Regions from separate parts of the Paenibacillus sp. FSL R5-0517 genome, predicted to be linked through region 2. Evidence: riboswitches for the same ligand, from Rfam matches in the RefSeq annotation. Region 2 holds a riboswitch; each other region holds the start of a gene.
What was found. A riboswitch is a leader RNA that binds a small molecule or an ion and turns the genes downstream of it on or off. The one in region 2 is predicted to bind thiamine pyrophosphate.
Positions count from the first base shown of each region.

Region 1: linked by a shared signal. The riboswitch ahead of MKX40_RS02290 (ABC transporter substrate-binding protein) and the one ahead of MKX40_RS04470 (ABC transporter ATP-binding protein) in region 2 are both predicted to bind thiamine pyrophosphate.
Region 3: linked by a shared signal. The riboswitch ahead of thiC (phosphomethylpyrimidine synthase ThiC) and the one ahead of MKX40_RS04470 (ABC transporter ATP-binding protein) in region 2 are both predicted to bind thiamine pyrophosphate.

Region 1 covers NZ_CP150235.1:476,275-487,242, forward strand. Annotated here, with positions in the region: gene MKX40_RS02275 (ABC transporter ATP-binding protein) at 88-996, opposite strand; gene MKX40_RS02280 (ABC transporter permease) at 1,036-1,794, opposite strand; gene MKX40_RS02285 (MTH1187 family thiamine-binding protein) at 1,794-2,084, opposite strand; gene MKX40_RS02290 (ABC transporter substrate-binding protein) at 2,339-3,379, opposite strand; TPP riboswitch at 3,600-3,712, opposite strand; gene MKX40_RS02295 (phospholipase D family protein) at 3,957-5,357, shown strand; gene MKX40_RS02300 (hypothetical protein) at 5,564-5,998, shown strand; gene MKX40_RS02305 (MFS transporter) at 6,358-7,593, opposite strand; gene serS (serine--tRNA ligase) at 7,982-9,280, shown strand; gene MKX40_RS02315 (hypothetical protein) at 9,507-9,710, opposite strand; gene MKX40_RS02320 (Ig-like domain-containing protein) at 9,891-10,968, shown strand, end outside.
Region 2 covers NZ_CP150235.1:984,903-995,870, reverse strand. Annotated here, with positions in the region: gene MKX40_RS04490 (copper amine oxidase N-terminal domain-containing protein) at 1-604, shown strand, start outside; gene MKX40_RS04485 (pectate lyase) at 793-1,461, opposite strand; gene MKX40_RS04480 (radical SAM/SPASM domain-containing protein) at 1,811-2,686, opposite strand; gene MKX40_RS04475 (aspartate/glutamate racemase family protein) at 2,805-3,515, opposite strand; TPP riboswitch at 3,802-3,904, shown strand; gene MKX40_RS04470 (ABC transporter ATP-binding protein) at 4,081-4,848, shown strand; gene MKX40_RS04465 (ABC transporter permease) at 4,835-5,638, shown strand; gene MKX40_RS04460 (ABC transporter substrate-binding protein) at 5,818-6,891, shown strand; gene thiM (hydroxyethylthiazole kinase) at 8,089-8,901, shown strand; gene thiD (bifunctional hydroxymethylpyrimidine kinase/phosphomethylpyrimidine kinase) at 8,898-9,710, shown strand; gene thiE (thiamine phosphate synthase) at 9,710-10,375, shown strand; gene MKX40_RS04440 (MerR family transcriptional regulator) at 10,735-10,968, shown strand, end outside.
Region 3 covers NZ_CP150235.1:700,167-711,134, reverse strand. Annotated here, with positions in the region: gene MKX40_RS03330 (hypothetical protein) at 215-382, shown strand; gene MKX40_RS03325 (hypothetical protein) at 560-1,249, shown strand; gene thiC (phosphomethylpyrimidine synthase ThiC) at 1,778-3,562, opposite strand; TPP riboswitch at 3,982-4,095, opposite strand; gene MKX40_RS03315 (IclR family transcriptional regulator) at 4,243-4,986, opposite strand; gene MKX40_RS03310 (alpha/beta fold hydrolase) at 5,345-6,370, shown strand; gene MKX40_RS03305 (Fe-Mn family superoxide dismutase) at 6,531-7,811, shown strand; gene MKX40_RS03300 (hypothetical protein) at 7,964-8,188, opposite strand; gene MKX40_RS03295 (lipoate--protein ligase family protein) at 8,260-9,114, opposite strand; gene folE (GTP cyclohydrolase I FolE) at 9,308-9,901, opposite strand; gene MKX40_RS03285 (YneF family protein) at 10,015-10,278, opposite strand; gene MKX40_RS03280 (HD domain-containing phosphohydrolase) at 10,444-10,968, opposite strand, start outside.

The DNA.
Region 1 (10,968 bases), 510 kb from region 2:
GTTCATATATAGTTTAATTATGGTACGTCAGATTTCATATAATGGATCACCCATTAAAGGAAAATAATAACTTAAAAACCCGCGCTATTAGGATAGGCGGGCTTTCTGCTGTTCTTCTCTCATCCACTGTGCAATCTGCCGTTTACGTTCAAGGAATGCCGATTCCTCCGTAATTTCTTCCCGTCTGGGGCGATCAAAAGGAACATGTACCTCATGCAACACCGTTGCAGGCCGGTTGGATAATACATAGACCCGATCCGCAAGCAGCAATGCTTCTTCGATATTATGGGTGATGAACAGCACCGAACGACGGTTCTGTTCCCAGATATCGAGCAGCCAGCGCTGCATGTCGCTACGTGTGAGTGCATCCAGCGCGCTGAAGGGTTCGTCCAGCAGCATCAACTCCTGCGGACTAAGCAGGGCGCGCAGGAATGCAGCGCGTTGCTGCATACCGCCCGACAGCATATGCGGGTATGCCTGCTCGAATCCGGCAAGACCCACGCTACTTAACCATTTTCGAGCCTCCGCAAGTGCTTCAGCCCGGGGAGGAGTATCCATAGCTACTTCACCAGCAAGCAGTACATTGTCTTCAATGGTACGCCAAGGGAAAAGGGCAGGCTGTTGTGGCATATAACTGATTTTGCCACGTTGGCCCGTAACATCGTGACCGTTCATGAGCACTTGCCCTTCCTGTGGCTTCAGCAGACCACCGATGATATGGAACAGGGTGCTTTTGCCACAGCCGGATGGCCCAACGATAGCGACAAACTCACCTTGCTTCACAGTCAGGGACAGGCCGTTCAACACCGGTAGCCTGCTCCGTCGTTCACGAAATGATGCATGAACATCCACGACGTCCAGTGCAGGTGGAACCGAAGCAGCAGTCGTATATGTCGGTAGCCCGGAATTAGTCGAGTAAATTTTTTCACCGTGCTTTGGTTCCAATGTGCGTGCTCCCCGTTCAGGCTGGACGTGTTCGTCCTGTTGCTGATTCATATGCTGATCACTTCCTAATATATAGACTTACATGCTTTGTTATCGCTTCTGTGGCCGCCAGCGCACGAGCAGCTTCTCCAGCAACGCGATGAGCAGGAAGAGCAGCAAGCTGAGCGCGACAATAATCATGATTGCCACGAATAAGCGATCTGTGCGATAAGCTGATTTTTGCAGCATCATATAATAACCAATACCCTTGTCTGCACCAATCCATTCGGCAATGATGGCACCCATCACGCTATAGGTAGCGGCAATTTTGACACCGGAGAACACGGAGGGCAGGGCATGGGGTAGTTCCAGCTTCCAGAAGATATGGTGACGTTTCGCACCAGCCATGCGCATATAGTTCATCATCGCTGCATCGGTACGAGTCAAGCCGTCCATCGCAGCTACCGCAACGGGGAAAAAGCAGACTAGTATGATCGTAATCAGCTTAGGCAACAACCCGAATCCGAACCAGATTAACAGGAGCGGCGCGAGCGCGATGGTCGGGATATTTTGACTAAGAATAAGTAAAGGATACAGGGCTGACTTGAGAAAAGGAACTAAATGCAGCACCATTGCAATCAGTAATCCAACCGCTGTGCCGGCCGCGAATCCGATCAGGGTTAACTGAATGGTTGCGGAGGCATGCATGCCAAGCCGATCAGCCTGGGATGCCGCTTCGCGGGCGATATCGGACGGTGCTGGCAGCATCCATTTCTCGATATGGAATAGGGAGACGGCTCCCTGCCATATCGCTATAAAGAGAATAACCGCCACGAAGGGCGGCCATACACTTTTGAAATAAGCATTCATTAGCGGTACTTCTCCGTCAGGGTATCCATGCTGAAGCCAGTAGGGCTATGGGCGATTTTGATCTGAGAGATGATGCTTGGGCTGCCAGCCTCGACGAGTACTTCGTGCATTTTGCGGACAACCTCCAGCAGTTCCTCCAGTTCCCCCTCCATCGTGGTGTCGAGCGGGTTCACCTGATATTTCAGACCAGACTGTTGAATAACTTCAATGGCGCGATCTACATAAGGATAAGAGTTCTCGCCATTTGGCGTTTTCGGAATAACCTGAATGCTAAGTAATGTGCTTGCCATGAGAGATCACGGCTCCTTTCGTGATAAATTGCATGAATTGAACCAGGTTTACACTTATCACTCCGATTGCAGTACCCTCTTCCGATCACTGTTATCTCCGGATTTCTTTAATGAATTCTAATGGAGGAAATCCGGGGATAGCATATGCTTCCGAAGGAGCTTTCTTTCAGAAAGCTTTTAGGTGAGCGCTTCGCTTCTTCAGATGGGTTCTGCACTCTTCGTTCTTGTGTAAAAAAGTTAAACTTAAGCAATTTTTATTGGGGTAAAAACGCGTTCGTATATGCTTTGCTCACGTCGACCTGTTCATCCAGCAGTTTTTTGCTAAACATCCAGTCGGTGTAGTTCTGCCATACTTCCTGTTTCTGTTCTCCCCAGCGCAGGGCGTCATCCGTGTACTTCGGACTCAGCCATTTCTGGCTTGCCAGTACCAGGTCTTTATCCAGATCAGGTACGGCCTTGATCAGAATATTCGCTGCGTCTTCGGGATGATCAATTGCGTATTGATATCCTTCTGAAGTGGCTTTCAGGAATGCTTTCACCAACTCAGGATCGTTCTGAATCGTCTGCTCGTTCGTAACGAGAACAGGCGTGTAGTAATCCAGTGCATCTGAATAATCCTTCACATATAACATGTCGATCGGTTCCCCGCGCAGTTCAGCTTCAATCCCCGTCCAGGCGTAGAAAATCCATGCGAAATCAATATCCCGTTTCACTGCGGTGAAAAAGTCGGCATCACCCATGTTAATGTTTTTCACTTTGGATACGTCGGCGCCTTCGCCTTCCATAATGGATTGCATCACGGCTTCTTCCACAGGCGAACCCCAACCACCATAGGTTTTCCCTTCAAAATCTTTCGGTGATTTGATATTCCGATCCGCCGGAGCAGCGAACCCGGATGTATTATGCTGAATAACTGCTGCGATGGAGACGAGTGGAACCCCTTGTGTACGGGCTTGAGTTACACTTTCCTGATAACTTACGCCAAATGGCACTTCATTGGAAGCAACCATCGTATCGGCGCCGCCGGCACCTGGCTGAACAATCTCCACATTCAAGCCTTCGGCCTTATAAAAACCTTGATCTACGGCCGCATACAAGCCGGTATGATTCGTATTTGGTGTCCAGTCGAGCACCACTTTAACATCCTTGAGGGCTGCGTTGTCACCTTCATTGCTGCTCTCCGTATTCGTGCTGCCGTTCTGTTCAGCCGGGGCAGCTTCTTTACCGCCACATGCGGCCACAGTCACCAGTAGTACACATAAGAGCAACAGTCCCATTGTTTTACGCCATTTCATCTGTGATTCTCTCCTTCGGTATGTCCGGCCAGTGGCACGGGTACTCCTTGGCTTCATATCCAAGCTTCTTGCATAAATCGGCAGATTTATACCAGCTATGATCCGGATAACGTCACTTTTTTTAGCTCTCTGGCTATATAAAAGAACATTAAAAAAAGCGCCCCGTAATCCGGGACGCGTGCAGGCGTTAGAGAGGTGGCGTTCAGCCATAGGGCTGTGCCATTTCGATATACTCCGATTCCTACGCTGGCATGATCCAGATCAGGTCTAAGGGTTAGTATCTTGGTGGGATACACTCTCAGCCGGCCAATTCCGACTCCCCTGGGAAACTATGAAGTTACGGGCATTACTAGGTGTAATTATAGGCCAGAGGCCCAGTCGTGTCCAGTCAGGAACTGGATGGGAACGGATTTCCGGTCATCGTCTATTTGCTTCTAAGCCGCTTCGGTGATTAGTTTTTGATCGTTTGGCCTTGAGCCGAGCAGCTTGATTCATTTAAACAACATAATTTAGGTACAAAAGGAGATAGTACTGCTATACCAATAAATACTTTTACATAAAAATGGGGGAGTACTGAATGATCCTTAAAACCATAATCGCAATGATTCTGTGTTATAGTGCCTACGTTTTCTTCACAGCCTACCTTTTATTTTTGGTTCCGTCTCCATCTGCTATTGAAAATACGGATATGCAAAAATCGTTAACAAGAGGAAGTACAACAGATCGCGTAATGCTCCTGGAGGACGGCTTTCAATCGGGTCAGGTGAGAATCCAGACCATTCGAGAGGCAAAAACAAGCATCGACCTGGCCTATTACTCCATTCAAAAAGGAAAAACATCTCAGCTTTTTTTTGCTGCTTTATTCGATGCGGCTGATCGGGGTGTTCAAGTTCGAATCATTTTAGACGGGATTTTTCACAGCATGCGCGGAGAATTGCGTGATATTCCAGATGCCATTGCAGCTCATCCCAATGTCGAATTAAGATATTATGAACCACTCCACCTATTTATGCCATGGACATGGCATAATCGTCTGCATGACAAGATCCTTCTTGTCGACAACACATATGGAATCATTGGCGGCCAAAATATTGGTGATAAATATATGGCATTGCAACCCCCAAAAGACTATGTTTTTGATCGGGATGTCCTTGTTTACAATGCAAACGATAATACGAACAGCACGGTTGTTGAAATGAAACAATATCTAGATCAGTTATGGAACCATCCATTCACCAAACCAGAAAAACATGCAAAACGTCAGCATCATGCAAAAGGGTTAAAAGAGCTGGCTCAGCTGGCTGATTTATATCAAAAAGCCCAGGCTCAGAGTGATCCTTTTGTGAAAGTGTTGCCCAAGGAATGGGTTCGAGGAGCGCTTCATTCCGACCACGTTGCTTTCATTCACAATCCAATTAAAAGGCTGTATAAAGACCCCATCATGTGGAGGACATTTGTTCATTTCGCCAATCAAGCAAAGTCGAAAGTGTACCTTCAGACGCCATATGCCATTCCTACCAAGAAAATGGAGAAAGCCGTACATCTGTCGATGAATCCAAAAGCAGAATGGGTCATGCTGACGAATTCAATCCAGCAGACCCCTAACCCTTTGGCTTTCGCGGGATACTTAAGCTCTAAGGAACGGTTGCTTGATACCAGTCTGGCCGTATATGAATACGAAGGCCCTTATTCCATACACGGCAAATCATTTGTCATGGATGATTACCTCAGCATGGTTGGTTCGTATAATCTTGATCCCAGATCTGCCTTCCTAAATACCGAATCCGCTGTGGTCATTTACGGTTCTGCATTCGCCAACGAACTAACAGAGGCTATGGATATCAAACGTGCACATAGTACACTTGCGGTTAAAGATGAACATCCAGCAGAATCTACGAATCAGAAAGGCTCTATTTTCAAACGAATAGCAATCACAGCGTTATCCAAACTGTCTTTTCTCTGGAAATTTATGTTGTAGAAAAAATCGTATTCTCTTGAGCTTAACTTTTTCTCCGGTTTATCAAAACTTGAAAATCAGATTTGTTCACGGAATGTTCACTTATGTAGTGGGAGTCATCATCTCTATAATTACGAAGGTAAACAGAGAGGATGAGAGAATTGCCAACGAGCAAGAAGGAACAAATTATTTTCGGCTTAATGATGTGTACAGGAATGGTCCTGGTGATGATGACTTTCAATTTGTGGCACACTGGGATACTTGGCAAGTTGTCCCCGCTTGAGATCCTGTTTCAATTCCTATTGTGTTTTGTCATCGCTTTTCTGGTAGAGTCCTTCATTGTTGGCCCAGTAGCGAGAAAAATTGCATTTTCCTTACCTTTTGACAAGTCCAACAAGATTCTTGGTGTGCTGGTCATGTCATTTTTTATGGTGATTGGCATGGTCCTGATCATGTCTTTGTACGGAATGATTTCAGCGTATCTTGCGGACCAATTAAATGTGGTATCCGTACTTGGTACGTACCTGCATACAATCGCTCGTAATTTCAGTCTGGCACTTCCATATCAGTTGATCATTCTAGGGCCGCTCGTACGATATGTATTCGGTAAATTCATCAAGAGCAACGGGCATATAATGCCTACTGTTAACAAAAGTGTGTAATTCCGATGGCCTTAAAGTATTTCCTGGGCAATCTTGTGCAAATGAATAGATCGTAACGAATCGAGAACACTTTATTAAGTCGGTTCTTGGGGAATGAAAAATCTAACGAATCTCAGCGGCGTTAATATGCAAAAAAATGCAACAAGACCTTGATTTGAAGCTGCTTATCTACAATAACTTCTCTAAGGTTCGTTAGATTTCGAACATACAGAAATGGAGCGGAATAGCGTGTGCTGGGTTCGTAAAAAACAGAGTAACGCTACCAAAAATGTCTACCGTCAAGTCATGACAGTAGACATTTCGATTTCTTTAATAGGTAATTCTGATTCTATCGCTCTGGACTGTATCACCCATAGCTGTTAAGTCGCTGGATCGACCAAATGTTTGTTCTGCCACTGGTACGTGATCACGCTAATGACAAGCAGGCCAACTGCAAAGATAGCAAGCATCCATGCGGATTGATTAACCGCCAGATGATCAAGACTCCATCCCGTGGTCAAAGGCAAAATGGCACCGCCAACCCCACCTGAGGCAATCAAAATGCTAGGTGTGGATTCTTCGGTTCCAGGCAGCAGTTTACTGGCGAAGACTAGGGCAATCGAGAAAATGCCTGACATGGCAAGTCCGAGTAGCAAGATGATGAGAAACGCAGACCAGATTTGGTCTGTAAATGGAAACACCATTAACAAAAGCACAGATGCAAGACAACTGTACAGCACATAGACGCGGTACTGGAATTTCTCTGCGATATATCCCGCGAAGAGTCGTCCTACAGACATGGCAATCCAGAAGCAGGTGACACTAAGCGCTGCTCCGGCTTCCTTCATGTTCATTTTCTCAATCAGGATCGCTGGCATGAAGTTTGCAAGGCTCATCTCAGTGCCAACATAAAGGAAGAAGAACAGGACGAACAGAACCAGAAGAGTCAGGTTGCGTCCACGATAGGTTGGGCCGGGTATACGGGTATCTGCGGAATGCGGTTCACCTGATGCACTGGCAGTGTGAGTGTGTCTCGAAGCATCGGCTGGCTTCCGTCGCTCCAGAACCTTGTCCAGCTCACCGAATGATCCTTTCGCCCAGAAAGCAAAGGTCAGCGCTGCGCAGATCGCAACAACGAGAAAGGATAAACGCCAGTATCCGGCAGCAATCAGACCGCTGGCCATGAGCGGCATGACCATCGCTCCGATCCCGAATAACACTTCCAGTCGGCTCATGGCAACAGCAGTATTGTCTTTGATTGCAGCGATGATAATGGTGCCAATGACAGCTTCAACCATTCCGAATCCGAAACCGGCAGCGGGTGCGATGACGTACATCCAGCCCCATGGCGGCAACAGCATGTAGGATAATTCTGCGATACAGAGCAATGCTGTTGCGATTAACAGGCCTCCCCTTTTACCAAAGCGTCGGTTCAGCCACGGAGATAACAATACACCGCCCAGGAATCCGGCAAATTGAGCGAAGATCAATGTCCCGCCCTGGCTATAATCTTTGCCGTAATGTTCCAGTGCAACGGGCAGAATGGAACCAAGCACAACGTGGGCAAGTCCAATGAGGAAATAGGAGAGACACCCGATCCAAAGTAATTTTTTCATAAAGAACTCCTTCTACATATATACATAAATTGAGGATCACAATAAAGCGCAACCATGAAGACAAAGTCTATCATAACAGGACAGGTTACGTTGTGCCATGAATTCCTGATCGATACAAAAGGTTGCAATCTGGTCTATCGTTCGTATATACTGAGACACAACAATTACAGATCGGACCATGCCGTTGATGAGCATCCAACTCGGAGGCGTTTTCGCCAGGGGAGCGATATTTCCCCAAGTTAACCGGAACCGCCCGTTATCGCGGACCAAGAGGCTGGAAGCAGGATATCCTGATTCAGCAAGTTGGGTGGCACCGCGAGCAGAGCGCTCCTCGTCCCAAGGGATGAGGGCGCTCTTTGTATTTTTACAGCCAAAGGAGACGGTGACCATGTTGGAAATGAAGTGGATTCGGGCACACGCAGAAGAGGTTCAGGCGGCAGCAGACGGGAAAAAAATCAAGATTAACATTCGCACATTGCTGGAGCGGGATGAGGAACGCAGAGCACTTTTGCAGGAATCGGAAGAAGGGCGCAGATTACGCAATACGTTATCCGCAGACATCGGCAGACTCATGCAAGCCGGGAATCGGGAAGAGGCCGATGGTTTGCGGGCGCAGGTGAAACAGATCAATGAACAGTTGGAACAGGTGGAAGCGAAGCTCGCCCCTGTGCAGGAGGAAGTAACCAGGCTGCAATGGCTGGTACCTAATATCGTATCCCCGGATACCCCGAAAGGCACGTCGGATGAGGATAATGTGGAATTGCGACGTGTGGGAGAGGTTCCAACGTTCGAGTATACCACCAAAGATCACGTGGAACTTGGGGAGTTGCATGATCTGATCGATATTCCCCGTGGCGTTAAGATTGGTGGTACAAGAAGCTATGTATTGAACGGCGCTGGCCTGTTATTACATCGGGCAGTACAGCAACTGGCGCTGGATCTGTTGCTGAAGCACGGCTTTACACCAATGGAGGTTCCGCTGATGGTCAGGGAGGATGCGCTGGTGAACACCGGATTCTTCCCAACGGGTCGGGATCAGGTCTACGAACTCGAAGGGGAGAACAAGTGGCTGGTGGGGACTTCTGAAGTGCCGCTTGTCTCGTATTATGCGGATGAGATTGTCGATGTGAAGGAGCCGGTGAAGCTGGCCGCGGTATCGACGTGTTTCCGTAGTGAGGTTGGCTCCGGCGGACGTGATGTACGCGGATTGTACCGTGTGCATCAGTTTGCCAAAGTCGAGCAGGTCATTCTCTGTGCCCCTGATGCGGAAGAATCGGAGCGCATGCTGCAAGAGATTACGGGACACGCTGAGGAATTGCTGCAATTACTTGAACTGCCGTATCGTGTTGTCGCCGTGTGCACCGGAGATATGTCGCAGAAAACGTACAAACAGTATGACATCGAGACCTGGATGCCGAGCCGTGGTGCATATGGGGAAACCCATTCGTCGTCGAATCTGCATGATTTTCAGGCTCGCCGTTCGAATATTCGTTGCCTGGATGCCGAGGGTAAGTTGGCCTATTGTCACACGCTGAATAATACGGCGGTGGCATCGCCGCGTATCCTGATTCCGTTGCTTGAGAATCATCAGCAAGAGGATGGAAGCATTCGCATTCCGGTAGCCCTGCGGCCCTATATGGGAGGCGTGGAGAGCTTGATTTTGCCAGAGCAGGATGAAGTGAAGTAGAGAGGTTATGTGACGCTTTAGGCACTAGAAGAGGGGATGTTCCACACGTCTTGTAAAATGACGAGGGACATCCCCTTTTAAGCGGTACCATTTTTTAATCAATCCATCCCCTAAAATTTTGTGCCAAATTTAACTGATCTGTTAATGCTCGGACCTAAGATATAGCTTACTTTCTTGATCACTAAATTTCTTCGTTTATGTAAGTAGATAAAATTATTTTAAAATGTTAACGCAGCTTCCATTCACGCTCGTTAATGATTTCAATTTGTCCAGATTCAAGGGCCTTTTTGAAACGATTGCGGGCTGTTTTCATCAATAGAACCATTTCGTCTTCAGGACGAATCATGGTGGATGTCGAAGTGACGATAGCTTTCATACGTTTACGATTATTTTTAGGTGAAACCATATCAAGCAAATTCTTTTCGATCATACATATCCCACCCCCATCTTTTAGGTTTATTAAAACAGTATTACGCGACCTTCCCATATTATACAATGAAAATCATGAATTGTTCCAAGACTCCCACTTGCGTTATTCAACTTTATGCCAATCATATCCGATATAATATAATAGAAGTAAAATATTGGATTATGGGAGATGGAGATAGAAATGAGTAGAATCAAACTGGCGCTTCGAGGCACGCTTGCTCTAATTATGGCATTAACAATACTTGTCCCTTCGTTGGCCTTGGCGGCTACAGGTGATGTGACATCGATTGAAATAACCAATAACAGTCCGCAGAAGATGAGTGTATCCGAAACAGCTACACTTCAGGTGATGGCCACAGTAGAAGGTTTTGATAATAAGCAGGATGTTACCGAAGGCGTGACTTGGTCCATGAGTAATGCAGCAGTTGCAACGATGGTGAAAGGCAAAGTCAAGGCTGTGGCCGCAGGCGAAGCAACCATTTTTGCAGAAGTAGACGGGGTTAAGGCCCAGTTGGTTGTGCAAGTTCAGGAGAAGATCAAAAGCATCAAAGCTTCACCAAACTCCTATAATTTTGTTAAAGGCAGTGAAAACACCCTCCCGAAAGTAAGCATTACACGTGCGAACGGAAAGGTAGAGGATGTGACGTCTGAGATTGTATGGTCGGTATCAAGTAGCGCGGCTGTGCTGGAAAACGGTAAAATCAAAGGCGTTACGCCAGGCAGAGTATTGCTTCAAGGCAAATACGGAACAACGATTGTGAAAGTGCCCGTTGCTGTGACGGACGAAATTACCAAAGTTGAGGTTACACCTGCATCTATGCAGCTGAACATCAAGAAGTCCAAAGCGTTGAAGGTGATTGGCACCTATGCAAACGGCAAGACGATCAACCTTTCGAAACAAGTGATATGGACCTCTTCCAATACAAATGTAGCTATCGTAAAAAATGGAGCAGTCAAAACGCTGACTGAAGGAAAAGCCACCTTGACAGGAACTTATCAAAATCAGACAATAAAGGCAGAGGTTACCGTTGTACCTTTGCTCAAAAAGCTAATTTCAGGTCAGAAAAAACTGGTTTTATCCCCACAGGGAAGTACAACGCTGAGTGTGATGGCCCAGTATGATACGGGTAAAACCACTGTTGTGACTGACAGTGCGGTGTGGAGTAGCACAAAGCCGAGCGTAGCGACAGTAACGAATGGCAAGATTGTAGCTGTAGGCAAAGGTAAAACATCCATAACGGCCAAGTGGGGCAACAAAA
Region 2 (10,968 bases):
TTCCGCCCCGATTCTGGTGAATGGTAAAGCGATGCTTCCGCTCCGTGCCATTGGTGAGGCTTTTGGTACGAAGGTGCAGTGGAATCAGAAGGCCAAGGAAGCCTACATTTACACTACCGATGCTACGATTGTAAAAGAATATAACAGTTCTGATCTGACTATGGCGCGCGAAGCCGCACTTCATCTGCCACGCTTCTCTGAACTCGGACAAACACGTCTGGATATTCGCAACCCTCTGGGTCCGGTGGATTCCTCCATTAAATACATTTTTGAACAAGGCAAAAAAGATCGTTTCTTCGTTGTGGAGGATAACGATCTGGTCAGTTATTATGTTCTTAAAAATGGAAGTGCACTGCTGCAATGGCAGGCCAACATCAGCAATAATGAAGGAACTATCGGTGACCTGTTCTTTATTAAAACCAAAGCCGTTGCTGAAGCAGGAACTCGTCCTTCCGTAGCAGGTCAAACACTCGTATCATTCAAGTACTCCCGCATGCTTGAAGAAACCTCATATGAGGTCATAAACAAGTTGGGCTCCACGGATAGCGGTTCCGTTGCCCCCGAGCATGGCAAAGTCATCGTTGAGGTTCCGGGAGAGAAATAATTTGAGCCTCCACAATGAAACATTACTCAGCAGAACTATACTATGGTGACATCTGCATTACAAAGAGCGTTCCTCAAAGTCAGTGTGACAATGACCTTGGGACGCTCTTTTTTAGCGTTATATTCCGGCTTACTTCCAAATTAAGTGGAGCTTATATTTTTAACAACTCCAGCGATTGAGTCTCTCGTTTAATATTGGACATTGCCGGATTGACTGGTTTTACCTGAAGCAAATCCCTTGAACAGGGTTGGCACTTTGGAATAGCGGGTATTCGTAATTTTCCCTTGAGATACACTGCTATCTGTACGCATAATAGCATCTTTCACATTGGAAATATTGGAGTTATCCAGCGTCATGTTAACTGCGAAGGTCGTTCCACCATTTTGACGTACCAGCTTACCGATATCATCTGCACGAAAATTTTTGATGTTAATCGTTCCGGCTGCATTGATCTGGAATACTTTATCATAGGCCTTATACGCCGCACCGCCGGTAATGTTGACCGTTCCGGCCGACTTCAATGTGAGTGCATCCTCACCCACATCCTCCCAAACTACATTTGATATATTACAGTTGCCATAACAGTGAACACCATCGGCAGCAGGGTATCCGATATTTACATTTTTGAGCGTAGCCCCTGCCTCCAGACGAAATACCGGTTTCTGATTCTCTGCTTGAGACCCGTCACCCAATGTGGAAGGATTGGCTACAAATGTTTTGCCTTGACCGTCATAAGTCGTGCCCGCTGGAACAATAATCGTTGAATTAACAACTGTTGGCGCAGCAGCAGCGGGAACCGCACCAAATATGGAAGCAACCAAACCAGCAGACAACAACAACGTCAACATTTTTTTCATTACTTTATTCCTCCCTTATTCTCTCGTTATGGATCGTGTACAAGCCTGTGCTTGTACTGAAAGTTCGCCAGAGGTGCACCTCTGCCCAACTCACAACCTAATCCTACCAAATAAGGAAGGTAACTAAAATAATCATTAGATCAGATATATCCTGACATCGCATAATGACTGTCATATCGGCATTTTTTGCAAGTCAGGATCTTTGAACAATATGCTGATATCAACCTCTGGTATGCTCATTTGTAACGTAAGTACCTCTGACTTTAATCCCCAGTAAACAAGAAAGATCACTACATTTGTCTTTCAAATGTGTGATCTTGAATGGCTTCCAGCTTGCTGATATAAGATGTCAGGCTCCAAACCTCTGACGATAACCGCACTTTCGACACAACTCTTCCACAGCTTCCCGCTTGGAAAAGCCATATACCAGATTGTTCGCTCGCTCCCCTTCAATGATCTCCGAGAATGACTTCTCGTGCACATTACCCAGGTTAATCACACCCTCGCCATCGAGACAGCATGGAACCACCGTTCCATCCACTAGCACAGCCGCCTGACTACGCAATGCGTGGCAGAAGCCTTTGCCGTCATCTTCAGGTGCATCCAGACTTGGCCACTGGAACTCGTGGTCCTGATTCAGGTATACATTCGGGGCAATTTTGACCCCGCTGCCTGGAACCACTTTTTCCTCAATGCGGAAGTCCAGATTGAATTCACGTTCCAGCACTTCAAGGGTTTCCCGATTTCGATTCATCTGAGCATTCGTGAAGTTATCCTGCGTCAGATTCCACAGTCGGAATGAGATGATGACATTGTGTTTCACCGCCTCGTGTACAAAAGACAAAATGTTGCTCAGATATCCGTCACGGTCGGTTGAACCTTCGTGCCCATCGAAGCTGTGCAGGGAGAAGTTCATCTGACGCAGCGCCGGTTTACCAAGCAATTTATGCTGAGTCTTGGGCAGCAGTGTACCATTCGTTGTAATGTTCACCTTGAGTCCCTTCTCGTGTGCGGAATCTAGCAGAAGATCTATTTTGGGATGCAACAAGGGTTCGCCTTTGACATGTAGATAAATATGATTGGTATGTGGTTTAACTTGTTCCAGTATATTGTTGAAGACTTCAGGGTCAATGAATCCTTTGGCACGCTGCGTCTGCGGACAGAAGCTGCAAGCCAGATTGCAGATACTCGTGATCTCAATATATACTTTTTTGAACGTTTTCAACTTGGGTCCCCATTCTGCCTAGGAGGGAGAACAATCCCACCTGCATTTTGTGATCCGGCCTGTACGGCCCATCCCTATTATATCGAGTTCATAAGCCAAGGTAAATCAGAGAACGGGTTTATCGGGTTGAGTCAAATGATTTGGCTAGTGCCAAATGAACAGATTCAATCGCATGAATATGTGTTGTATCAAATAATGGAACTTCTGAATCCTCTACTTTTACTAATAATCCAATTTCGGTGCAACCTAATATGATTCCCTCAGCTCCATCATCAACCAGCCTTTGGATCACCTTTTTATAATAATCCCTTGATAAGGGCTCAATTTTCCCTAAACATAATTCCTCGTATATTATTTTATTGACAACTTTTCTATCCTCTTCATTCGGTATCAAAACCTTAATACCATTAAATTCAATTCGTTTTTTATAAAAGTCTTGTTCCATCGTATATTTGGTTCCGAGTAAACCAACCGTACTTATATGGGAGTTATGAATTTGATTTGCTGTTGCATCAGCAATATGTACGATGGGTAGTGTCACTTTTTCTTCAATATGTTTAATCACTTTATGCATCGTATTTGTACAAATTACAATCATTTCTGCTCCTGCCTTTTCCAAAGACTGAGCAGCATTCCCTAATAATTCACCAGCGCTTTCCCAATCACCTTCAGCTTGATAACGCTCGACCTCTTCAAAATTCACGCTATATAAAATGCACTTGGCTGAATGCAATCCTCCCAATTTATTTTTCACTTCTTCATTAATAATTCGATAATATTCTAACGATGACTCCCAGCTCATTCCACCAATAAGACCAATCGTTCTCATATTACACTTCCCCTTCCATTGATTACATCCCGAAAGCAGTGTATAGAAATTCAGTAGATATTGTATCGTATCTATTTCATTAAATAAACCTGCCACAGTAAGAGGAGTTGAGGAAACTGGAGCAATTCCGGCAACGGATTAATGCGTCTGCCCGAATAATCTGGCTGTGCAATCCTAATAATCCGAACGGTACCATTTTCAGATCAGTACTCACATTCTTTCTGAGCGCCCCCTTTACATTCCACTTGCATGTGATATATGCTGAACACATAACTGCATATCTTGAACAATGCACTAGGGGAGCCTTACGGCTGAGACGAATCGAATGATTCGGACCCTTTGAACCTGATCTGGATCATACCAGCGGAGGGAAGTGGAGCGGCCTTTTTGTAAGCGGATTTTTTCATGTTGATAATGAATTTTAATGTGAATTGAACTTACAGACCCACTCATTTCTCCGGAAATGGGTGGGTCTTTTTCGCGTTCTGCGGGCAGATCAGCAGGTGTAATGAAAGATCCCGCAGTTTGAAGTTGAATTTGGAATAACAAGGGGGAACAGAACGAGATGGATAATAACATAACCATTCACAACATGAGCTACGCTTTCCCGGGAAAAAGGGATTCTCCCGTGCTCTCCAATGTGTCGATGCGTGTAACCAACGGCGAATTCGTCTCGCTCATCGGCTCTAGCGGCTCCGGTAAAAGCACCCTTTTCAAGCTGCTGGCAGGTCTGCTTGAGCCAACCCACGGAACCATTGAAATTCCTTGGGTCCCTGAAGGAAAGCGACTGGGGCAGGTCGCCTACATGCCACAAAAGGACCTCCTGTTATCCTGGCGAACCGTCATGGAGAATTGCATGCTCCCCGCTGAAGTTGCTCCAGGGCGACAGGATAAGGGAAAAATTCGCGCAGACATTATGGCAGGGCTCGACAGATTTGGCTTATCCGGCTACGCGCATGCTTATCCGGACGAGCTGTCGGGTGGCATGCGCCAACGTGTCGCGCTGCTTCGTACTTTGTTGACAGGTGGCCAACTCATGCTGCTGGATGAACCATTCGGCGCACTCGATGCCTTAACCAAACGCGAGATGCATCGCTGGCTACTGGAGCTGTGGGAAGATCTGGGCAAAACCGTGCTGTTCATTACGCATGATATTGAAGAGGCCCTGCTACTCAGTGATCGGATTATCCTGTTAACTCCGGGGAGCCAAGGCCAACCGCTACAAGATTTGACGGTACCTTTGCCACGTCCAAGACATTCGGACATGATCTACGAACCGGCGCTCGTTCAGATGAGACGACGACTGGAGGAACAATTGCATGCGAGAGGATAACTTGGGAAACTGCATGAAGAATAACGTAAGGCGTTGGCTTGACCGTTATGGTCTGTTTCTTTGGCTCCTGCTCTTGCTGCTTGTCTTCTGGGAGTGGATTGTGCGTATGGGATGGGTGCCCTCCTTCATCATTCCAGCCCCAACGGCGATTGCCAACTCCCTGTATGAGCATCGTCACCTCCTGCTGGCTACACATCTGCCTGCTACCTTGATGGAGGTTGTTGTTGGTTTTGGCTTGTCCATTGGTGCCGGAATTGCACTTGCAACTGGTATGCATATGAATCGGTCGATTGAAAAAGCGTTATATCCCTTCATCGTAATCAGTCAGACGATCCCGTTGATTGCCCTGTCCCCCGTCTTCATCCTATGGTTTGGCTACACGCTGTGGAGCAAAGTTGCGGTGGTGTTCCTGATCGCCTTCTTTCCCATTGTGGTGAGTACCTACGATGGACTTCGCCAAGGCGATCCAGAGCAGCGTGAACTACTGCTCACCATGGGAGCCAGCACGTGGGATATTTTTCGCCAACTCCAGGTTCCACTGGCACTTCCCGCCTTCTTCTCGGGGCTAAAGATGTCTGTGGTGTACTGCGTGGTTGGTGCAACGATAGGCGAATGGCTCGGTGGCAGTAAAGGTCTCGGATACTTCAGCCGCCGCATGTCCAGCAACATGAACACGGACGCGATGTTCGCCGCTATTGTGCTGTTATCCCTGCTCGGGATCGTTTTGTTTGTACTGATTGCCTGGCTGGAGAAACGGTTTGGCACTCGGCGCCATGAAGCGAAAAAATAGTTGGATAAAACGTAGAGAGAATTTAGATTTTAGATGTTACTACAAGAATTACGCTCTACACAACATAACTTATGCACCATTTCAGCAGCTAACTTCAATCAGTACTTTGTCATCTTGTCCGTTAACATACTGCTGTCCATTGTCTACAAACCCAAACGATGAAATGAGGAACTTCATTTATGACTAACAAAGGTATATACTCCCTGCTTCCCATTATGCTCATAAGCCTGTTGCTGATCGTTAGCGGATGCGGCAACACGGGTGCTGGCAAAAACACGCCAACAACAGAATCGGAAACCAATGCACAGCAAGCTAACTCGCCTGTAACAGAACCAGCATCAGACACCAAAGATAAACTGTCCATCATGCTCGACTGGTACCCCAATGCAGTACATTCCTTCATCTATGTAGCTCAGGAAAATGGATACTTTGCAGACCAAGGTCTCGATGTCGACATTCAGATGCCTGCGGATACCAATGATTCACTCAAACTTGTTGCTGCCGGTAAAATTGATCTGGCTCTAAGCTATCAGCCTCAAATCTTGCTCGCGCGTAGTGAGAACATTCCTGTACGTTCCATTGCTGCTGTTGTTCGCCACCCGCTCGTACATCTGTTGACCGAAGCAAATGGCAACGTGCGTTCACCCAAAGACCTTGAAGGAAAGACGGTTGGCTATTCTTCGATTCCGCTGTATGACGCGATGGTACGGACGATGATCAGCCAAGATGGTGGCAGCCCAGACAACATGAAACTGGTCGACGTTGGATTCGATCTGATTCCTTCTCTGGCTTCCGGACAGGCGGACGCGATTATGGGTGGTTTTATTAACCATGAACAATTGATTTTGGAGAAAGAAGGCCATGCCATGAAATCGATTAACCCTGTCGACTATGGCGTGCCTGATTATTATGAATTGGTCCTGACCGCAAGTGAAGCTGGTATGGAAGCCAAAAAAGAACAACTTACCCGGTTCGTCAAAGCGATCCAGGAAGGACAGAAATATGTCACGGAGCATTCAGAAGAAGCCTTGAATATTCTGCTTGCTCATGAGAATGAAACATCTCCGCTTGACCCGGAGATCGAAACCAAAAGCCTGGCTATTCTACTGCCGCTCATGAATGAAGAAGGTCAACCGTTTGGTCGGCAGGAAATGGAGTCGTGGGAGAATGTACGTGCATGGCTCGTTGCAACTGAAATGATTCCTGAATCGGTGAAAGCCGAGGATGCGTTTATAAATCTGCAAGGAGAGTAAGTAAAGAAAAGCCACGAGAATGAAGGGAAAATGACTAAAAGAAATGGATCGGCAAGTAAGAGGAATGAATAGAAAGTTAGCAAGGACGTGGCATTAGGGGCAACAAGGTTTGCGAATGTAAAAGGTTTCCGTAATGGAACTGGCTGGAGCAAGGAGTGGAGAATCATAATCTTTAACAATTCTACGTGACTTGATGTGCAATTGAGTACCTTGATATGCATTTGGGTGGCATGATATGCGATCGAGTACCTTGTATGCGTTTGGATAACATAGTATGCGATCGAGTACCTTGTAAACGTTTGGATGACATGGTATGCGATCGAGTACCTTGTATACGTTTGGATGACATGGTATGCGGAGTACCTTGTATACGTTTAGGCGGCTTGGTGCTATGCATTTGTTCATGTACATTAGCGCACATCTTCAAATCTACCGGGAGCTGAATCGCGTCCTAATGTGTTCGGAGTAGAGCATGCGGCGAGCGCTAACGAATCTGAGACGTCTTATTCGAGGATTTAAAGCAGTCTCAGAAATCTAAGGAATCTGAGACACGCAATATTAGAATAAACAGCCGTTTGCATCGTTTTAATCAAGGAATTCAGGGAATAACGTGTCTGAGGTTCCTTACATTTCAAAAGTAGGATTTGACAGCCAAATAAGATGTCCCGGGTTCTTTAGAAACACCGTCTGAACCAGCGGAAGGAATTCGCCAAAAGAGCTACCAGCTTGGTTTGGGTTTGGGTTTGGGTTTCAAGACTCTATTTGAACGTCAATTCCTTCACTATACCGCTTGCCTGAATTAGGAGACTTACCCTGGGGTCACTTTCTGTATATTGCATTGTAGTACTGTTGCATTGTTACATTGCTGTACTGTTGTACTGTCGCGTTTTTGTATTATTACTATTTTTTGCGAATTACATTTTTATGTGGCTCTACCTTTTAGCTGTTTCAATCAAGGCTAGACATTGATCAAGATGATTCCCTTTGTTCTTCCATATCCAGTTACATTAATCCATCTTTATTGCATTATGAATTGGATTTATCTTTTACATCTGCTTTTACCGCTGTAACGTCTCTCGGTGTCTTTACACTATTCGCCCTGCTCAACACGGAGACTCATATCCTATTATTCTGTTGAGTGACTCTGAATATCAGGCTTCTGCCGGTGGCGTTACTTCAAAACAAGGAGGAAATTATATGTCTTATCTGAAACGTGTTCGTACGCAAAATCCGCTGGTACACAATATCACCAACCTTGTCGTTGCTCCCTTTACAGCCAATGGTTTGCTTGCACTTGGTGCATCCCCATTTATGGCCTATGCTCATGAAGAGGTCGCTGATGTTGCCAAGATGTCAGGAGCCGTGGTGCTCAACATTGGCACACTCGATGATAAAATCGTTCAGGCCATCCGTCTGGCAGGCCAATCGGCTAATGCGCATCATGTGCCTGTGGTACTAGATCCCGTCGGCGCAGGCGCAACCGCCTATCGTACAGAAACCGTTCAGATGCTCGTTCGTGAGCTTCGCCTCACGGTACTGCGCGGCAATGTGGCGGAGGTTGCCAATGTCATCGGTGAGAGCTGGAGTATCAAAGGTGTGGACGCGGGATCAGGTGAGGGTGACCGGATCGGCATAGCGGAGCGGGCAGCGCATAAACTTGGCTGTGTCGTGGTCATTACCGGTAAAGAAGATATCATTACCGATGGGCAATCCACATTCCTCACGAGTAATGGTCATGCCCTGCTCACTCAGGTCACAGGTGCTGGCTGTCTGCTAAGTTCGGTGATTGGCGCTTTTACAGCCATTGCGGAATCCGAAGACGATCTTCCAGGCAGTGTTGTTGAAGCACTCGCTTTTTATGGCGTAGCGGCTGAACTGGCGGCAGAGAAGACGGCTCATCAGGGGCCGGGCAGCTTCCAGATTGAATTCTTGAATCAACTGGCACAAGTAACACCCGACCTTGTGGCAGAACGCGCACAGATTCGTCTGATCCGTGGAGGTGCAGTATGAGCATTGCTCAAGCACTAACCATTGCAGGCTCCGATAACGGGGGAGGCGCAGGAATTCAGGCCGATCTCAAAACGTTTCAGGAGCTTGGCGTATACGGCATGACCGTCATCACCGCTATTGCTGCTCAAAATACAACAGGTGTACAAGGAGTCTTCCCCATCCCTTACGATGGCATTGCCCAGCAATTGGACTCAACCGGAGAAGACTTTCAGCCAACTGCGGTGAAGACCGGCATGTTATATAGTGCCGAGATTATTCGACTCGTCGCTGAGAAGTGGCAGCAATATGATTGGTCTAATCTGGTCATCGATCCCGTGATGGTCGCCAAAGGCGGCGCCCCCCTGCTCCAGCAGGAAGCTGTACAGGCGCTGATTACAGAGCTGTTGCCCCATGCCCTGATCACAACACCTAATATTCCGGAAGCCGAACTGCTTACCGGAATGTCCATCACGAATCTTAGTCAGCGGGAAGAAGCCGCGAGACGGATTGTACAGATGGGCTCGACGTATGCTTTGGTCAAAGGTGGTCATGATGAAGGAAGTGGCATGATCGTGGACGTACTCTACGATGGGCAGTCTTTTCATTATCTGGAGAATGTTCGTGTGCTAACACGTCATACACACGGAACGGGATGCACATACTCTGCTGCGATCACCGCAGAGTTAGCCAAGGGTTCACCTGTTCTGGCTGCCGTAACGACCGCGAGAGCATTCATTCAGGCAGCCATTGAAGACGAGCTGGGGATTGGGGCCGGACATGGGCCAACAAATCATTTTGCGTATCAGCGCAGACAGCGGGGTGAGCAGTGATGCGCCCTTGGGATGCAGAAGCGGTACAACGCGCGATGCAGGTGTATTTGGTCATGGGCAGCGTAAATACGACGCAAGACCCCGTCGAGGTGCTACGCCAAGCCATTGCTGGCGGCATTACGCTGTTCCAGTTCCGCGAAAAGGGAACTGGCGCCCTGATCGGCGAAGCTCGCATGACGCTTGCGATGCGGCTTCGCGAGGTGTGCAGCCAGCACGAGGTCCCGTTCATCGTGAACGATGATGTGGAGCTGGCTGTAGCGGTGGAGGCCGACGGCGTGCATGTCGGCCAGGATGATGCGGACGCGGCGCTGGTACGCGCCCGCATTGGCGCTGGGCGGATGCTTGGCGTATCCGCCCACGCTGTGGATGAGGCGCGCCGTGCTGTGCAGGCGGGCGCCGACTACCTTGGCGTCGGGCCCATGTACCCGACGCGCTCCAAAGCGGATGCCCACGCTGTGCTGGGCCCCGCAGGGGTGGCGGAACTGCGCGCCGCAGGCATCGCAGTTCCGATTGTGGGTATCGGCGGCATTACGCCCGATACCACGGCCGCCGTGATGGCGGCTGGAGCCGACGGCGTAGCCGTCATCTCCGCCATCGCGGGCGCGGCCGACGTGTGCGCAGCGGCTGCGCAGTTCGCTGCGGCAGTGCGCGGGATGCGGGCGTAGCCCTGCTTCCCTGCACAGCCAGCCCGTGGGCTGCACCGAATACATGGTTCAGCCCACAACCAATCGCTCTCCTCTCCATAACAGAGGAGCTCCACAACACCCCTACGGCGCGGCAGCAGCCCATGTCTTCGACAGAAGCCCAGCCGCCATTCTACAGTGACTGAATAATACAATTATTTCGTCCACCTATTCACATCTAGTTTCATATCTAGCCACATTCCAATCAGCCCTAGTCACATCCAGTAACCGATCCATGATCAAGATGCAGCTTCCTGCCGCATCTTGTTTTTTTCATTTTCAACTGTTGACTCTCACGTAACGTGACACTGTACAATCAGTGTTGTAAGGAGGTTTCACTCATGGCCATGAAGGTAAAAGAAGTTGCTGAACTTGCCTCAATCAGTGTGCGCACACTGCATCACTATGATGAGATCGGGCTATTAACTCCGGACGAAGTAACTGCTGCCGGGTATCGATTATATTCAGACGCCAACCTGGAACGATTGCAGCAGATTTTGTTTTTCAAGGAACTCGACTTCTCTCTGAAGGAGATCAAAAACATTATAACCAACCCCTCCTTCAATCCGGAAGAA
Region 3 (10,968 bases), 280 kb from region 2:
ACACAAATCCTTTCAAATCAGGTTCTTTACTCCTGAATTTCCCTAAAACCGTTTACATCTCCTGAATACGGGGTAAAATCACTACAATCCAATTGGAATTACGCTTTAAACTCTTCTATTTCGTCTAACAAGTCACATATACCTATATGCGCACCTGGCATGGTAACCAGTCGAAATACATAATTCACAAATATGCTTCAAAGGAGGAACCAAGATGATCCGCATGCCTATTCAGCAAATGATCCCGTACCATCACCAATATCCGCGCAACACGGCGACCACTGCTCCTAAAAAGGAGAATGAGAACACTCAAGGTCTATCCTTTCATGAAATTTTACAGCAAAAAATGGCGAAGAAAAATGCTTCTCCTTCCCTTAGATAAAATGAAAGCTGGACGATTGCCAGTCCGGTTATGAACCGTCTTTCCGCAGCTTGGCGGGAGGACGGTTATTGGCGTTGAATCGCAAACAACTGTACAGTTCTCAGGCATGTTTCTATAATGGTTTAAATATCTAAGATTACCATCACATTATACGAACTGTAAAAGGGGATTTAGCACATGATCACCATCGGTTGTTTTCACGCTCACTATTCCAACATCGCCTTAATTGAAGAGACGCTTGCTGCTTATGAAGTTGAATTGGTCCATTACGTCGATCCAGGCCTGGATCGTCTTAAACATGACGCTGACTTTTCCGATGTCGTCATCCACGAGAAAGTAGCTCAGACGCTCCGATGGATCGCCAAGTGTCATGCCGATGCCATTCTGGTCACGTGTACCCTGTTTGCGGCAGTACTGGAGCAGGAAGCCACAGAGGTCCCTGTGCCTGTGATCGGCATAGATGATCCGCTATTGCAGGAGATGCGGCAAGTACCAGGAGATTACATCATAGCATTCACCAACCCGGCAACCATTGAAGGAACGATGGCACGGCTGAATCAGGCATTACAGCAAGAGAATGAGAATGAGCATCCCTACATTGCAAATACATATCAGACGGAAGCGGTGTGCATCCCTGGGACATTTGAGTTGATTATGCGTGGAGATCAGCAAGGGTATCTCGAAGCGGTACGTGAGGGATTACAGCAGATTGCTGAGCAGTATCCGGGTAAAACGGTAGTGGCAGCTCAACTGTCTATGGCTCCCGCTGCTGCACAGGTTACTGCAGACACAGGCATTGCGATCCATAGTCCGTTGGCATTGCTTGCGGCGTATGTGGAGAAAAATTTGGGCGTGGCTCGAAAGTAGTGGCTGATTTGGAGTGACATATTACAATCACTAAAAATATGTGAAAAGCAGTATGTAGGCTCTTTGCAAAATAAAAATGCTCTCGAACACGAGCATTTCAAATGGTATAATCACTTTGTACAGCCAATTTGTGGTGGGAAATAGGCTTGCCTCCAGTGGGAGGTGATCCTATGAACTTCTCTTTTAACGACGTAATCGTGTTCGCGATGTTAATTATTGCGCTCCTGACATACATCGATCGTAAAAAGAAGTGACCCGCCACAGGTTGACGGCCTGACGGGTCACTTCATCTGAACTTGCTGCACTCGGAGGAATACCCACCGCAAATGCTGTGCAGGAGTAGCCATTGGCCTGGCTACTCTTATTGGTGTTTACTTACATTCATTTTATTAAACATCTGCTAGACAATCAACCATAATACTGATAAAAAGTATTAGGAAGCTGATCAATAAGAGAAAAATACGACATGATAGCAGTATTCTCACCTTCAAACGATGTCAGACTGCCAAGGTTAAGCTGTACCAGCGCCTAGGACCGTGTCCGATATTCCTCAGCCTTTTCCTGCATGCCCGCTGCTACAGCCTCATTCTCGGACAATCCTTTATCCGCCGCAAAGGCACGAATGTCCTGCGTAATACGCATGCTGCAGAACTTCGGTCCGCACATCGAGCAGAAATGAGCTTCTTTGGCCCCTTCTGCCGGCAGCGTCTCATCATGGTAAGATAATGCCCGTTCCGGGTCGAGTGAAAGGTTAAACTGATCCCGCCAGCGGAACTCGAAGCGCGCCTTGGACAATGCATCATCCCGGCGCTGAGCACGTGGATGACCTTTCGCCAGATCGGCAGCATGAGCTGCGATCTTGTAGGCAATAACCCCTTCCCGTACATCATCCTTGTTGGGCAAGCCCAGATGTTCTTTTGGCGTGACGTAACAGAGCATGGACGTGCCAAACCAGCCAATCATAGCCGCACCAATGGCGGACGTAATGTGATCGTATCCCGGGGCAATATCGGTCGTCAGTGGCCCAAGTGTGTAGAACGGTGCCTCTTGGCATATCTCCATCTGCAGGTCCACATTCTCCTTGATCTTGTGCATCGGTACATGCCCCGGGCCTTCGATCATCACCTGCACATCATGTTTCCATGCGATCTGCGTCAGTTCCCCAAGCGTAGCCAGTTCCGCCATCTGAGCTTCGTCATTCGCATCGTAGATACTGCCTGGACGAAGTCCATCTCCCAGCGAAAACGCCACATCATACTTTTTCATAATCTCGCAGATTTCTTCGAAATGGGTGTACAAAAAATTCTCCTGATGATGCGCAAGACACCACGCTGCCATAATGGACCCGCCCCGGGATACAATGCCTGTCATCCGCTTGGCGGTCATGGGGATATAACGCAGCAGCACACCTGCATGAATCGTAAAGTAGTCCACGCCCTGCTCTGCCTGCTCAATGAGCGTGTCTCGGTACAATTCCCAGGTCAGCGCTTCCGCTTCGCCATTCACCTTCTCCAGCGCTTGATACAGCGGCACCGTACCAATTGGTACAGGTGAATTGCGGATGATCCATTCCCGTGTCGTATGAATGTTTTTGCCTGTCGAGAGATCCATCACCGTATCCGATCCCCAGCGCACAGCCCAGGTCATTTTCTCGACCTCTTCCTCGATGGAGGAAGATACGGCAGAGTTGCCTATGTTGGCATTGATCTTCACGTGAAAATGACGACCGATCAACATTGGCTCACTCTCCGGGTGATTGATGTTGGATGGCAGAATCGCCCGTCCACTCGCCAGCTCCTGCCGCACGAACTCCGGTTCCACCCCTTCACGGATAGCGGCATACTCCATCTCTGGTGTAATGACTCCCTGCCTCGCGTAATGCATCTGCGTGACACAGCGCCCAGCCTGAGCACGCAGTGGTTGTCCCCGAAATCCAGGGTACTCTTCAGCCCCGGCTCTCCTCCCACCGGGCTTTAGTCCGTTATCCTCGGGTTGAACGGCTCTGCCCTCATATGCTTCAACATCACCGCGTTCCATAATCCAATGATTTCGGAGTGCGGGTAATCCCTTCCGAATATCCATCTGGAATTCGGGATCAGTCATGGGGCCGCTCGTATCATAGACACGCAGCGGTTCGTTATGCTCCACCCCTTGGGGAGTATTGGTGTCATGAAGGGCTATCTCACGCTCCGGTACAGCTATGTCCGGCCGTGAGCCCTGAATGTAGACTTTGCGGCTGCCCGGAAAGGGCTGAACCCGTCCGGCCGCTCCTGTTTCCTTTTCCACCTGCTGATCGTTATGTTCCTGTTCCATCGCTTGTTGTCCCGTTTGATTTCCTGTACTCATGTTTGCTCGTCTCCTCCTCCGTGTTCGTTCACTAGGTTTGGTTGGCATCGCCATCAGCTCGCTTACGCACCTGTCCCAAATCATGCAGAGCGCAGAGAAGAAAGAGCGATCCTACACCAGACCAAGGGGGAGACATTATTCATGTACAGATAACAACAGAACGGAGGTTACCACAGATCATGGATCTATAATGATTGCTCTCTCCAAGCCCACTTTTGCAGGTTATTGAAAAAAAAGTCCATGGAATGTGTGTTATCTCGCCCGTCCACTGTATATAAAAAAAGCCGGCCCCCGAAGGAACCGACTTTAATGTCCATCACCAATAATGCTCCTGGTTGCAGCTCCATAACGGAGTCCTGCAAGAGTCACACATGTGGTGGTTGTGGTCATATCGCCGATTACTTCCCTACGCTGGTATGATCCAGATCAGGTGCAAAGGGTCCGGAATCTCATGCGATTCCGTCTCAGTCCGGACAATTCGGACTCCCCCAGTAACGTTAAAAGTTGCGGCATTCATAAGCCGCTGTTCATATTCAATGAAGCTGACCCCGATGGGCCGTCCATTACAGAGTAGCGCAACCGGAACATAAAAACAACCTTTATATTCCAGAACACCAACCCAATTGGAGAAAAACCTTACATCAATATCAGGATAACATGAGCCCCATCTGCGTAGCAGCTTCCTTTAGCACAGGTGCGTATTCGTGCAAAGTCTCCTGCGAAAGTCGGCTGACAGGCCCTGAGACCGAGAGAGCAGCTGCAATATTGCCTCGGCGATCCATAATCGGTACAGATACCGCTGCAGCTCCCGGCTCACGCTCCTCATAACTCGTCGCATATCCGTTATCCCGGATATCTCCCATTTGCGCCAAATACACCGCAGGGTCAATAAACACCGGCCACTCCGGCCCGTTCATCAGCTCCTCACGATCCTCGTCCGTGGCAAACGCCATCAAGACTTTGCTGGAAGCGCCCACAGACAGCGGGAGTCTAACACCAACGGGAGCGACTCGGCGAATCGCCTGATCACTTTGCACCGCCTGAATCCGAATCCGTTCACTGCCATCACGCAGGTACAGACTCACGGTCTCCCCCAATCGATCTCTCAGTCGCTCCATCGCAGGCAGCAGCAGAATAGCGGGATCATCACTACGGGACATATGAGCCGACAGCTCCCAGATTCGGATGCCAAGTCGATACTTCTCTGTTGCTGCATCGCGGATTACGAATCCTCGATCCTCCAGTGTAGCCATCAAGCGGTGCACTGTACTTTTGTGCAGGCCGATCTGGCTTGCAATCTCGGTGAGTCCCAGATCACTGCGTGTGGTAAAACATAATAATATATCCAGCGCCCGTTCCACAGCCCGGACGGTTAACTTGCGATCTTCCATGGCATAATGCCCTCCTCATGTTTCATCACATGAAACTTGGTTACATAAATTATATGAGAAACGGTCTCATCTGTAAACCAAAAAGAGCCAAAATTGAAATAGGCCAACGTGTAAAATTTTCCTTTTTATAAGACTTAATCCCCTGTAATTTACACACTAAGGTAATTTTACCCATATATCTTAAGAACTATATAACAATTGCGTAACAAATGCCCTCAAGCAATTGACTTTGACTATATTGGAACATACGATAAAGATATATTACATTAAGATATCGCTCTGAAGCAGGCTCTGAATAGACGCAATTCTCTTTTCATTTCGTTGTTATCTTCAACTGAACTTCAAAGGAGGGGCATTCATGTATCCAACATCCCAGAGCGAAGCCCCGCTGCATACAAAGGTGTCCGATCTGCCCTCTTCCCTATCACCGAGGCTGATTCGGTTCAAACATATTATCGTAGCGCTGCTGCTCTCCGTTGTATTTTTTCTACTGTTTTGTTTTATTGCACTGCATGGTTACATTGCATGGGTATTATCCAACCCGACTGTAGCGCCTGTCTTCTCCAATCCGATGCAGGCCAAGAATATGAAGTACGAAGATATCACTTTCCCGGCAGCAGATGGCAGCCGGACGATGCAAGGATGGTATATCCCTGCTGACAATGCCGCAAGCAAAACGATTATTTTCAGTCACGGCTATGGTGCCAATCGTGAAGAAACATGGGTACCCATGTATGACCTGGCACACTATGCCCATCAACTTGGGTTCAACGTCGTCATGTTCGATTATGGCTTCGCCTCCCAGGTGAACAAAGCTGTAGCCACAGGTGGCAAGGCTGAGTCCCAGCAATTGCTGGGTGCCATCCAGTTCGCCAAGCAGCGCGGTGCGCAGGAACTGGTAGTCTGGGGTTTCTCCATGGGTGCCGGTACGGCGCTTCAAACCGGACTGATTACACAGGAAGTGGATGCGATGATTCTGGACAGTACGTTCCTGCTTGAGCCGGATACGCTGTACCACAACATTCATAACCAGATCGATCTCCCGCGTCAGCCTACACTGGAGATCATGAAGCTGTTGTTCCCTGTTCTGAATGGCACCGGATTGCAACAGATTCCATACCAGGAAGTGAAAAAGGAAGATTATCCGTTCCCGATTTTCTTCATTCATGGTACGGAAGATGAGAAGGCGCCTTACCCAATTGCAGAACAGCTCGCCGCCAATCAGACCAATCCGTACTCGGATGTATGGATTGTCCAGGATGCGCACCATGAGTTGATCTTCCGGGAGCATCCAAAGGAATATCTTCGCCGTGTCTCGACTTTCCTGAGTCATGTAACAAAAACAAGCAGTGACGATGTGCAGAACACGAATAGTGGAGAATAATCAAACTTCAATCATCGGATTTTCCGTTGATTTTTGAGCCCCTCAGGGGGCTCTTTTTTTTGCACTCATAGGACAACAGCCCGACGGAATATACTCTTGGGACGCATGAAGCAACGGTCTACATATGCGATGAAATTCAACTGAAGGAGGCCCACCATATATGAACTGGGATGGATATGGTCACCTGCTGCCTCTGCGGACCTTGGAAGAAATCCGTTTCTGGAAAGAGCAGGAGAAAGAACATACACTCGTCATTCGTGCACTGGTGCCCGATCTGGAGCCCCCATACGTCAAGCTGCTGGAGGAATGGGAGGCTACCTTTGCGAACAGTGAGCGAGTAGCGAATCAGCTGCTAAAACAACTATTGCCCGCAACCCATCCGCCTGCTCCCTACATCGTTCGTTGTATCGATCAACTTGTGTCGGCTGCTCGGCAGCAATCGAGAGAGTTCATCAAACAGCTGTATGTTCTTCTGGAGCAAAGTGCTGCGGTGCAAGCTGTTCCGCTTGCCAAAGTACTTATTTTGCATTTGATCCGCGAATCAGAGTATTTTCTGGGCGTATTGGATACGCTTGGCCAACCTGGCATCTTGCGAGAAACAAATTTGGAGCCGTCACTTTTTCTGGAAAATGCACTGCATACGTCAGGCTCAGCAACCACCCATCGCCAAGCTTCAGAAGCTCCAATTTCTCAAGAGGGGAATGTAAACGCACCTGCTACTTCAGCGCAGATTCAATCCACAACCGTTCAATCACCTTCTACCGAAACAACACAAGCCACGCCCAGCACTACTGCACCTCCCGTAAAAGAAAAGCCGGTTCCCATTGGAGGGCACACACTGCCCCCTCTTCCCTATGCGTACAATGCGCTGGAGCCACATATTGATGAGCTAACGATGCGTATCCATCACGATAAACACCATCAATCTTATGTGGACGGACTAAATGTAGCAGAGAAGAAGCTGGCGGAATCGCGAAAAAAGAATAACTTTGAACTCATCAAGCATTGGGAACGTGAACTCGCCTTCAACGGGGCAGGCCACTACCTGCATACGATCTTCTGGACAATTATGAATCCTGCTGGCGGCGGTAAACCTTCCGGCATGCTCGCAGAGCAGATCAAGCGGGATTTCGGAAGTTATGAAGCGTTCAAGAATCAATTCACTGAAGCTGCGAACAAAGTGGAAGGCAGTGGCTGGGCGATGCTTGTCTGGAGCCCGAGAGCACATCGTCTGGAGATTTTGCAGGCGGAAAAACACCAGAACCTGTCCCAGTCCGATATCGTTCCACTCCTGCCGCTGGATGTGTGGGAACATGCCTATTATCTGAAACACCAGAATGAACGCAAAAAGTATATCGAGGATTGGTGGAATGTCGTCTACTGGCCGGCTGTTGCTGAGCGTTACGAAACAGCACGCAAGTTGTTGTGGCCGCCTTATTAAGCTTGAGCTTAGTTAGATGGAATGAAAAGAGATATCTCCAGCCGAATGACTGCAAGATATCTCTTTTTGGTGTAGACAAAAAAGCAAGCCTCTTGTAATAGAGACTTGCTTATATTTTGAGAGACTTTCTATTTCAAAATGCTTATGCTCACTTAAGAAGCACAGCCCTCGCACGCTACATAGTTGTCGCCAACCTGTTTGCTAATAGCGATCAGGTCGCCCAGCTTGATATCTGCCTCATCGGTAAACTCCAGATCGGCGATACGAGCAACGATCAGTGCAGCAGCCTCTTCCTTGCTTGTTGCCATTTGGCTGAACTCAGACTTTTCGCCTGTAGATACAACCTCATATAAGTACGTATATCTCAACGTCTCCATCCTAACACTCTCCTTCCGAAATCACATCATATCATCTCTATTACCCAATTCCAAGTCCGATTATCAAGAACTCAGTCATAGCGCAGCTTCATCTGCTCAGCTGTCAGACGCACTTCTTCATAGCCAACGCTAAGCACTTTGCTAGCTTCCGCCTGTGGATAGCGATCACGCAGAGTTCGTACCAATGAGGCGGTATAGGCTGCGGCAGAAGGGACACCTGCCAACTCCTTCAGACTGGCCATCGTGCCCGGCTGAACATCAGGATATCCTTCACTGGCTCCGCCTGATGCATGTTGATAGAATTGACGCACGTCTGCTGCCAGTTGATCTCCCTCCCCCTCCACGATGATAAAAGCAGTAATAATATACGCCTTTGCCTGTCTGCGCTGGGCAATACCACAGAATTTCAGCCCACCTACACTGACATCATAATCCCCCGGGCAAAAAGCACCCTGGACCTCACCTGTTTGCGCCTGGTTTGACCATGGCGTTAGCGACTCGGCAATAATTGACGCCATCTCCCGAAAATCATCATGGATATTGATCGCATGTCCGGGATTAGGCAGAATCAATGATACGTTAACTACCCCTGGATTCAGAGGTACGGCCGCTCCACCGGAAGGTCGAACACAGACTGCTGTCCCTTGGCTTCTTATCCGTTCCATCGCTTCTACAGCCCGTGGCAACCTGCGGTCACGCAGACCGGCTACAAAGGCATCTGGATGTCGCCATATGTGTGCAACTGGCAGATGCCCTGCCCCAACCCGTCTGCACATGACTTCTTCCCATGCAAAAGCGTCGAGTACACTACTGCCTTGTCGCTTGAGTGGTGTCTCCCAGATTTGCAGGCGCAATGTAGCATGTTTATCTGCTTGTATTTTCTTTTCAGACTGTATCGGGTCTCTTGAATGGGAAGATGCACTCATCGTTCCATTACCTCCGGCTTAACGAATTCGTATGTATTCAGTATATATAGAAATGATAACGCCATATATAAATAAGCCGGTTCCCCTGGGAACACGGCTTATTATATCCTGTCCTGCGGCTTCAGAAGCTCCCGCTTCCAAAACCACAAGGACCTACTCATCCGGCTTGTCCATGAAGTGGACGTACCGAATTTTAATCTTTTACCAAAGACAAGAACTCTGCACGTTGTGCCGGATTCTCACGGAAAGAACCACGTACAGCAGATGTTACCGTCTTGCTTCCCGGTTTCTTCACGCCGCGGGAACACATGCACAAGTGCTCACCTTCCACCACGACCATCACGCCATGAGGCTCGACAGCTTCTGTCAGAATGTCAGCGATCTGTGAAGTAATACGTTCCTGAACTTGCAGGCGACGTGTTACTGCTTCAACCAAACGAGCCATTTTGCTCAAACCAACAATCTTGCCGCTGGGTACATACCCAATGTGCACTTTGCCGAAAAATGGCGCCATATGGTGCTCACACTGGCTGTAGTAGACGATATCCTTGACGATAACCAGTTCTTCATGATTCTCGTCAAACGTGACACCGAGCACATCGCGCGGATCTACTTCATATCCACCAAAAATTTCTTCATACATTCGGGTCACACGTGCAGGCGTTTCAAGCAGCCCTTCACGTGTACTATCTTCTCCGATCAATTTTAGGATCTGCTCTACATGATACTCGATCTTTTCCCGATTGTCGGATACTTTTGAATTCACATAATCTTTAACGCCAGCCACTGCCGAACGCCTCCTTTCGAACCACTACTGTAAGAGGTTGTTCAAAAAGTCCGCTTCAGGTACTGAAAACCCAACTTTTTTGAACACGCACTTTAAGCAGCCATTCCCTGCTATTATTTTCGGCGGCCCGAACTTTTACGCGCAGGATGCTGTTGCGGCTGAGGCATTTTCGCTCCTGGCTGCTGATTCTTCATCATCTGCTGGGCACGCTGCATTTGCTTGCCATTCAGGTTGTAGCCCATTTGCTTCGCCATTTTCTGAAGCATGTCCGGATTGCTTTGCATTTTCTCGAGTTGTTTACGCAAGTAGAACACCCCGATGAAAAATCCCCCGACCAGACCAACAATCAATGTGATAATCGGTATAACAATATCCATCTCTTAGACACCTCTGTATGCATTCTAAAAAGCCTGATAATCCGTGTCAATTCATGATGTTAAGCGCATATGTTGCAAACCTGACACAGACCGGATTTCCTGAAAGTATCATAGCATTTCCGCACGCCTTGAGCAAACGGATTTTCCAGTTGAACCGCACACAAGCTACGTCATGACGGCTTCAATGAAAACGGTTGTATGCTGAGCCAGATCAATTTCAACCACATCCAGAGAATAACGCGTACTTCCGCGCGCCACCCGGATTACAGGTCTGCCGGGCAATCCCCGATGTTGGCGCACAATGACGCCAGTCTCTTTGGTAGACAGTCGTACTGCAGTACCGTTGGGATACACGGATACACTCTTGTTGAACTCGATCAGAATGTCCCGATCCAGCTTTGTACCAGACAACGCCATCATCTCTTCACATGCCTCGTGTGGCAACAGACTGTCCTTCAATAACCCATTAATAAGATTATCATAGATATTAGCCACACTGACGATTCTCGCAAACAGATGGATGTCATTCCCTTTAATACCTCTTGGCATACCTGTACCATCAACATGCTCATGATGTTGCAGGGCTGTATGGGCGACCAACAGACTGAACTCCCGCTTGTTCTTAATCACTTCGAATCCCCGCCATGTATGGTGCAGCGAAGAATTTGCAACCGAGCCACTGCCAGGAGG